2 linked regions of the Thiohalobacter thiocyanaticus genome follow. The protein of the gene in region 2 binds, or shares a complex with, the protein of the main gene of each other region. Links are inferred from orthologs where the notes say so. Each region holds a gene or a part of one and is shown on either strand. Other genes may lie near its edges.

The links.
Region 1: the proteins of rpsJ (region 2) and nusB are in contact, whole or in part, in a solved structure (PDB 3D3B), measured with the Escherichia coli proteins. The link is inferred for Thiohalobacter thiocyanaticus from one-to-one orthologs.

The regions. Positions count from the first base shown.
Region 1 is NZ_AP018052.1:1,236,837-1,242,322, reverse strand. The notes cover bases 1,523-4,279. They hold nusB (transcription antitermination factor NusB), read right to left. Parts: upstream 3,273-4,279; coding sequence 2,772-3,272; downstream 1,523-2,771. Other genes in these bases: ribBA (bifunctional 3,4-dihydroxy-2-butanone-4-phosphate synthase/GTP cyclohydrolase II), read right to left, coding at 3,815-4,279; ribH (6,7-dimethyl-8-ribityllumazine synthase), read right to left, coding at 3,274-3,750; thiL (thiamine-phosphate kinase), read right to left, coding at 1,787-2,764; CFK21_RS05840 (phosphatidylglycerophosphatase A family protein), read right to left, coding at 1,523-1,658. Also shown: GTP cyclohydrolase FolE2, read left to right, coding at 1-307; CFK21_RS05845 (flagellar brake protein), read right to left, coding at 398-1,084; more of CFK21_RS05840, read right to left, coding at 1,143-1,522; more of ribBA, read right to left, coding at 4,280-4,918; CFK21_RS05815 (riboflavin synthase), read right to left, coding at 4,993-5,486. UniProt on the Escherichia coli protein: Part of the processive rRNA transcription and antitermination complex (rrnTAC). The complex forms an RNA-chaperone ring around the RNA exit tunnel of RNA polymerase (RNAP).
Region 2 is NZ_AP018052.1:2,857,974-2,860,707, forward strand. It holds rpsJ (30S ribosomal protein S10), read right to left. Parts: upstream 1,657-2,734; coding sequence 1,345-1,656; downstream 1-1,344. Other genes in the region: rplW (50S ribosomal protein L23), read right to left, coding at 1-50; rplD (50S ribosomal protein L4), read right to left, coding at 47-649; rplC (50S ribosomal protein L3), read right to left, coding at 660-1,298; tuf (elongation factor Tu), read right to left, coding at 1,717-2,734. UniProt on the Escherichia coli protein: Involved in the binding of tRNA to the ribosomes. Part of the processive rRNA transcription and antitermination complex (rrnTAC). The complex forms an RNA-chaperone ring around the RNA exit tunnel of RNA polymerase (RNAP).

The DNA.
Region 1 (5,486 bases), 1.6 Mb from region 2 along the record:
CTCGCACGTCACCGTCAGCGTCCGCACCACCGGCTTCATCTGGATCGAGGAACTGATCGAACTGGTCGAGCAGGAAGCCTCGTGCGAACTCTACGGCCTGCTCAAGCGCCCGGACGAGAAGGCCGTCACCGAACGCGCCTACGACAACCCGAAGTTCGTCGAGGACATGGTGCGCGACGTCGCCGCCCGCCTCAACGCCGACGAGCGCGTCAGCTCCTACGTAGTGGAATCGGAGAACTTCGAGTCCATCCACAACCACTCGGCCTACGCCATGATCATCAAGGACGAGGAAAGCGAACAGGCCTGAACCACCCGGTGACCGGCAGCGAAGCATCAGCTGCCCTGAATCCCAGCCTCTTAACCTCAGCATGCCCGTTGCGGGCATGGATCTTCGCAATCACTGCATGTCCTGATTCTGCATCTGCTCGAACACGTAGCCATGCAGCAGGATGGTATCCATATGCTCGATAAGCTGGAATTCGACTCCGTACTGATAACGCCCTGAGCCTTCTGCCGTCTCCGCGGCTTTCGCGGAGCGGATAATCGCAGGCATCTTCAGATATTTCTCGGTACCGGCGATGGGTACGCGGGCGGTCATGCTGATCAGGTCGCCGGCTCCGCCCAGCGGACTATCGCTGGCCACAAAGGCGCCGGCCGTGCTGATGTCCAGAATCGTACCCCGGCTGTCCAGGCTCTGGGTGGGGTCCTCGGGTGAAGGATGGGAGACTATAACCGGCAGCTGCGTCTGTACCCGCACGGCCTTGCGCACCACAATGCGCTCCAGTTCATCCGGGTAGGCCAGGTGCAGATGCGGATAGGGGCGCATGCTGTTGTGGATGATGCGGCTGTTGAAACCGTAGCAGGTGTTGCCGGAGAGCATGCGCACCACCAGCGGCTGGCCCTCGCGCACCAGCATCACCTTGCCGTCGATGCGCGGGGTGGTGATCACCAGACTGGCATTGGGCAGGTAGCCGATTACCTTGGCAGCGTACTTGCGCTGCTCCTGGCTGACGAACTGCACCTGCAGCACATCGCCGACGCCGAGCTTGAGATCCACGACCTGATCTGCTTCCGCCTTTGCCATGAACGACTGTCCTTTGCCCTGCCCGCCCGCCCATGGGGCCTCCCGTCGGGCAATATCACTACAGTATCGGCAGGCCGACGGCATTTCCTGAGGCCGGCAGCCAGCCGACGGCGGCCGCAAGCCACAGGCAGAGGCCGGCGAACACACCTGCCAGCACATCGTCGATCATGATGCCCAGCCCGCCCTGCACATGCCGGTCGAGCCAGCGGATCGGCCAGGGTTTGAGGATGTCGAACAGGCGGAACAGGACGAAGCCGATAAGCAGGGCCGGCCAGCTCGGCGCCACGGCGGCCAGGGTGATCCACAGCCCCACCACCTCGTCCCAGACGATGGCGGAATGGTCATGCACTCCGAGCGCCCGGGCGGTATATCCGCAGACCCAGACCCCGAGCAGAAAGGCCAGTATCACAACCAGCAGATAGAGAGGCAGCCCCAGCCCGGCGATGAGCGGGTAGAGAATGGCACCGGCCAGGGTCCCGAAGGTGCCGGGGGCAACCGGCGCCAGGCCGCTGCCGAAGCCCAGCGCCAGCAGATGGCGGGGGTCCTTCAACCAGTGGAGGGTGGGTTGTTTCATTTCTTTCTCATCAGCGACATGCCGGGCGCGCCCCTGTGGCAGACACGCAGTAGGATGGGTGGAGGCACCGTGTGCCGCAACCCATCAACAGGTCGTACCACGATGGGTTGCGCTGCGCTTCACCCATCCTACGATTGCGGCGCAAAATGCTGATAGCCTTTTCCATGCGCCTGATAGCCGCCGCCATCGGCATGCTGCAGCACCAGACCTTCTCCCGCGGTGATCCGGCCAATCCGGGTCAGGGCGATGCCCAGAGTCTCCGTCAACATGTTGATTTTTGGCTCCTTTTCCCCGGACACAGTGAAACAGAGTTCGTAGTCATCGCCGCCGGCCAGGGGCCAGTCGTACCAGGCCACGTCATCGCCCGTCACCAGTTGCGTCAGCGCCGGATGTCGGGGCACGGCATCCACGTCGATTTCGGCACCCGCACTGCTGGACCGGCACAGGTGGCCGAGATCGGCCAACAGGCCATCGGAGATGTCGATGGCCGCGCTGGCCAGTCCGCACAGTGCCTGCCCCAGAGCGAGTCGCGGTTCCGGATAATCCAGCCGGGCCCGGCATGCCTGCCTTGCCTCAGAGTCTGCCGGGCTGTCGGACGATGCGAGCGCGGCCGCGGCCGCGCCGAGGCCGCCACTGATATAGATCGCATCGCCGGGCCTGGCACCGCTGCGCGTCAGCGCCTGGCCTTCCGGCACCCGACCATGCACCGTCACCGTCACGCTCAGCGGGCCGCGGGTGGTGTCACCGCCGATCAATGCGATTTCCGAGTCACGCGCCAGTCGGCCGAAGCCCGCGGCGAAGGCCGCGAGCCAGGCCTCATCGGCCTCGGGCAGGGTCAGGGCCAGCAGCGCCCAGGCCGGCTCGGCACCCATGGCGGCCAGATCGCTGAGGTTGACCGCCAGTGCCTTGTGGCCGATGGCCCGGGGATCGGTGCCGGCAGGGAAGTGCACGCCGGCGACCAGGGTATCGACCGCGATGACCAGTTCCTGCCCGGGCGGGACACTGACCACCGCGGCATCGTCGCCGATACCCAGTCGGATGTCGTCGCGGTCCGGGGTCAGCCCGGCGAAATACTGTGCGATGAGATCGAATTCGCCGATCGGCATGGCGGTCTCAGGCGCCGCCGCCCGTCCCCGGCAGGCCGCCCCCGGATTCACCCCGGGGATGCTCGACCCCGCGCAGCTGCCGCGCGACCTGATCGAGCACACCGTTGACGAAGGAATGGCCCTGCTCGGCGCCGAACTTGCGCGTCAGGGCGACGGCCTCGTTGATCACCACCTTGTAGGGGATGTCGATGCGATGCATGAGTTCATAGGTGGCAATACGCAGGATGGCGCGCTCGACCGGATTGACCTCCTCAAGCGGGCGATTCAGGGCCGGCGCATAGCAGGCGTCCAGTTCCGTGGCCCGGGCGATGACGCGTTCGACCAGCTCGCGGAAGTAGCCACGGTCGGCATTGCGCAACTCGGCCTCGTCCTGTTCGAACTGGGCCAGGATGTCATGGGCATCCATGGCCGTGAACTGCCATTGATACAGGGCCTGCATGGCCAGCCGCCGGGCCCGGCTGCGGGCGGCGTTGGGATGAGACCTGCCGGTCGCCGGGCGTGCGGCCATCTCAGGTCTCCAGATTGCGCAGCAGGTTGATCATCTCGATGGCCGACATGGCCGCCTCCACGCCCTTGTTGCCGGCCTTGGTGCCGGCGCGCTCGATGGCCTGCTCGATGGTGTCCACCGTCAGCACGCCGAAGGCCAGCGGAATATCGTGTTCCAGACCCACCTGGGCCAGCCCCTTGGTGCACTCGCCGGCGACGTATTCGAAATGCGGGGTGCCGCCGCGGATGACCGCCCCCAGAGCGATGATGGCGTCATACTGTTTGCTCGCCGCCAGGCGCTTTGCCACCAGCGGCATCTCGAAGGCGCCGGGCACCCGCACGATCTTCAGATCGCGCCGCTCGGCGCCGTGGCGCACCAGGCAGTCGACGGCACCCGCGAGCAGGCTGTCGACGATGAAGCTGTTGAAGCGCGCCACCAGCAGGGCGATGCGCGCGTCCTTGACGGTCAGGCCGCCTTCGATTTCGGTGATGTCGGTCATGTTCCACTTATCCTTCGGTTATACATTCGTCATTGCGAGCGAAGCGTGGCAATGACGGAACAATTCAATCCGGCTCCACGTATTCGACCACGTCCAGGCCGAAGCCGGCAATGCCATGCATCTTCTTGGGCGCGCTGAGCACCCGCATGCGGGTCACGCCCAGGTCAGCCAGGATCTGGGCGCCGATGCCGTAGGTGCGCAACTCCTCGCGCTGGCGGCGCGGCTCACCCAGGCCGCCCTCGGCATAGGCGCGGATGCGGTGGATCAGCGCCTGCGGGTCGTCCGGTTTGCCCAACACGACCACCACGCCGCTGCCCTCGTCGGCCACCCGCTGCAGTGCCCGGCGCAGCGGCCAGCCGCAGTCGGAAGTGGTCGCACTCAGCAGGTCGCACAGGGCACCCTGGACGTGTACCCGCACCAGTACCGGCTGATTGTAGTCCGGTTCGCCGCAGACCAGTGCCAGGTGCGTATCGCCGTCGATGCAGTCTTCGTAGGCGATCAGCCGGAACTCGCCGAATTCGGTCGGCAGCATGCATTCGGCCGCGCGCTCCACCGTCGTCTCGTTCTCGATCCGGTAGTGAATGAGATCGGCGATAGTGCCCATCTTCAGGTCATGCTCGGCGGCGAACTTCTCCAGATCCGGCCGCCGCGCCATACTGCCGTCCTCGTTGAGGATCTCGACAATCACGGCGGCCGGTTCGGCCCCGGCCAGCCGGGCCAGGTCGCAGCCGGCCTCGGTATGGCCGGCGCGGGTCAGCACACCGCCCGGCTGGGCCATGAGGGGGAAGACATGCCCCGGCTGGACGATGTCGGCGGGTTTCGCCTCCGGCGCCACCGCCGCCTGCACGGTACGGGCGCGGTCGTGGGCGGAGATGCCGGTGGTCACGCCCTCGGCGGCCTCGATGGACAGGGTGAAGGCGGTGCCGTGCTGGGCAGTGTTGTCGCGCACCATCAGAGGCAGCGCCAGCTGCTCGCAGCGTTCGCGGGTCAGGGTCAGGCAGATCAGGCCGCGGCCGTATCTGGCCATGAAATTGATATCCTCCGGACGCACCCGGTCGGCCAGCATCAGCAGGTCGCCCTCGTTCTCGCGGTCCTCGTCATCCATCAGGATGATCATCCGGCCCTGCCTGAGATCGTCGATGAGTTCCTGTGTGGTGTTCAGGGACATATTGGTTGTGGTGTCCACCTGCATTCAGTCCTTACCTGTCATTGCGATGCTCAGCGCGGCAATGACGGAAAAAGTCATTTGATAAATCCATGCTCGGCCAGAAAGGCAGCGCTGATCCCGCTGCCCGGCTCGGCCGCCCGCTCGCCCAGCAACAGCCGCTCCAGATAGCGGGCGATGATGTCCACCTCCAGGTTCACCCGGGTACCGCTGCGGTACCCGCCGATGGTGGTCTCCTGCAGGGTGTGCGGCACGATGTTGAGATCGAAGGCCGCGCCCTCGACCGCATTGACCGTGAGACTCACTCCGTCGACGCAGATCGAGCCCTTTTCGGCGATATATTTTGCCAGACCCGCGGGCGCCTGTATGCGAAAACGCTCCGAACGGCCCTCGGAGCGGCGCTCGAGCACCGTACCGACGCCGTCCACGTGGCCGCTGACCAGGTGACCGCCCAGCCGAGTGGTCGGGGTCAGGGCCTGTTCCAGGTTCACCCGGCTCCCGACCGTAAGGTCGCGAAAGCCGGTACGCGCCAGGGTCTCGCCGGAAACATCGGCCCAGAAACCGTCGCCGG
Region 2 (2,734 bases):
TCCGACACCAGCGGCGCCAGCAGAACCTTCATCAGGCGTTCCTGACTCATGCCAGTCTCTCCTCAAACTTCTTCAGGGTGTCGACCGTCATCAACACCTTTTCGAACCCGATCAGGCTGACCGGATCGGCGGTCTCTGAATCGCACACCCCGACGTTGTAGAGGTTGCGCGCGGCGAGATACAGATTCTCGTCGGCATCGTCATTGACGATCAGCACATCCCGCAGATCCATGTCCTTGAGCTTGCCCACCAGGTCCCTGGTCCTGGGCGCAGCAAGCGAGAAGTCGTCCACGATCACCAGTCGATCCTGACGCAGCAGTTCGGACAGGATCGAGGCCATGGCCCCGCGGTACATCTTCTTGTTCACCTTCTGGGAATAATCGCGCGGACGAGCGGCAAAGGTCTTGCCGCCACCCGCCCACAGCGGGCTGCGAATTGTACCAGAACGCGCCCGGCCTGTCCCCTTCTGTCGCCAGGGCTTGGAACCGCCGCCGCGCACGTCGGAGCGGCTCTTCTGCGCCTTGGTGCCGGCACGGCCGCCGGCCATGAAGGCGGTCACGACCTGGTGGATCAGCGCCTCGTTGAAATCCCGGCCGAAGGCCTTGTCCGAGACACTGACAGATGCACCACCCTGAACCTGAATATCCATCATTGCCTCCTCAAGCCTTGACTGCCGGGCGCACGATCACATCGCCGCCCTTGGCGCCGGGCACCGAACCCTTGATCAGCAGCAGGTTGCGCTCGGCATCCACCCGCACCACTTCCAGGCTCTGGGTGGTGCGGCGCACGCTGCCCATGTGGCCGGCCATCTTCTTGCCCTTGAACACACGGCCGGGAGTCTGGTTCTGACCGATGGAACCCGGAGCGCGATGCGACAGCGAGTTGCCGTGGGTGGCGTCCTGGGTACGGAAGTTGTGACGCTTCACACCGCCCTGGAAGCCCTTGCCGATGCTGGTGCCGCTGACGTCGACCTTCTGGCCGTTCTCGAAGATATCGACCTTGATCTCGGCGCCGACCTCGATGCCCTCGCCTTCCTCGCCGTACAGGCGGAACTCCCATAGCCCGCGGCCTGCCTCGACCCCGGCCCTGGCGTAGTGCCCGGCCAGCGGCTTGGTGACGCGCGAGGCGCGCCGGCTGCCGGTGGTTACCTGCAGCGCACGATAGCCGTCGGTCTCCTGCGACTTCAGCTGGGTCACCCGGTTCGGTTCGACCTCGATTACGGTCACCGGAACCGCCGCCCCGTCTTCGGTGAAGACGCGGGTCATTCCGATCTTGCGGCCTACAACTCCGATCGCCATTGCTCTAACCCTAATACTCTGGCATGCCGGCACAACGCCGGCTGCATCAATTCAACTTAATCTGCACGTCCACGCCAGCGGCAAGATCCAGCTTCATCAGCGCATCGACCGTCTTGTCGGTCGGATCGACGATGTCCATCAGCCGCTTGTGGGTACGGATCTCATACTGGTCCCGCGCGTCCTTGTTGACATGCGGCGAGATCAGCACGGTGAAGCTTTCCTTTTTCGTGGGCAACGGAATCGGACCGCGCACCTGAGCGCCGGTACGCTTGGCCGTCTCCACGATCTCCCGCGCCGACTGATCGATCAGACGATGATCGAAGGCCTTGAGGCGGATACGAATTCGCTGGTTGGTCATGTTTAACCCTATAGTTTCAGTATGGGAACAGGGCCGGGCCCTGTTCCCGAACTTCCGGAATTACTCGATGATCTTGGAGACCACGCCGGCGCCCACGGTACGGCCGCCTTCGCGGATGGCGAAGCGCAGACCCTCTTCCATCGCGATCGGCGCAATCAGCGACACCGTCATCTTCACGTTGTCGCCCGGCATCACCATCTCCACGCCTTCCGGCAGATCGCATGCACCCGTCACGTCCGTCGTGCGGAAGTAGAACTGCGGACGATAACCGTTGAAGAACGGCGTGTGACGACCACCCTCGTCCTTGCTCAGCACATACACCTCGCACTCGAACTTGGTGTGCGGCGTGATCGAACCCGGCACGCACAGCACCTGTCCGCGCTCCACATCGTCACGCTTGGTCCCGCGCAGCAGCACGCCCACGTTGTCGCCCGCCTCGCCCGAGTCCAGCAGCTTGCGGAACATCTCCACACCCGTCACCGTGGTCTTGGTGGTGTCGCGAATACCCACGATCTCCACCTCGTCGCCCACCTTGACGATGCCGCGCTCGATACGACCGGTCACCACCGTGCCGCGACCCGAAATCGAGAACACGTCCTCGATCGGCATCAGGAACGGCTGGTCCACCGGACGCTCCGGCACCGGAATGTAGCTGTCCAGCGCCTCCAGCAGCTTCTCGATCGACGGCACGCCGATCTCCGAGGTGTCGCCTTCCAGCGCCTTGAGCGCCGAACCGGTAATGATCGGGGTGTCGTCGCCGGGGAAATCATAGGAAGACAGCAGATCGCGGATCTCCATCTCCACCAGCTCCAGCAGCTCCGGATCATCCACCTGGTCGGCCTTGTTCATGTACACCACGATCGAGGGCACACCCACCTGACGCGCCAGCAGGATGTGCTCGCGCGTCTGCGGCATCGGACCGTCCGCCGCACTGCACACCAGGATCGCACCGTCCATCTGCGCCGCACCCGTGATCATGTTCTTCACATAGTCGGCGTGACCAGGACAGTCCACGTGCGCATAGTGGCGCGCATCCGTCTCGTACTCCACGTGAGCAGTGGCAATCGTGATCCCGCGC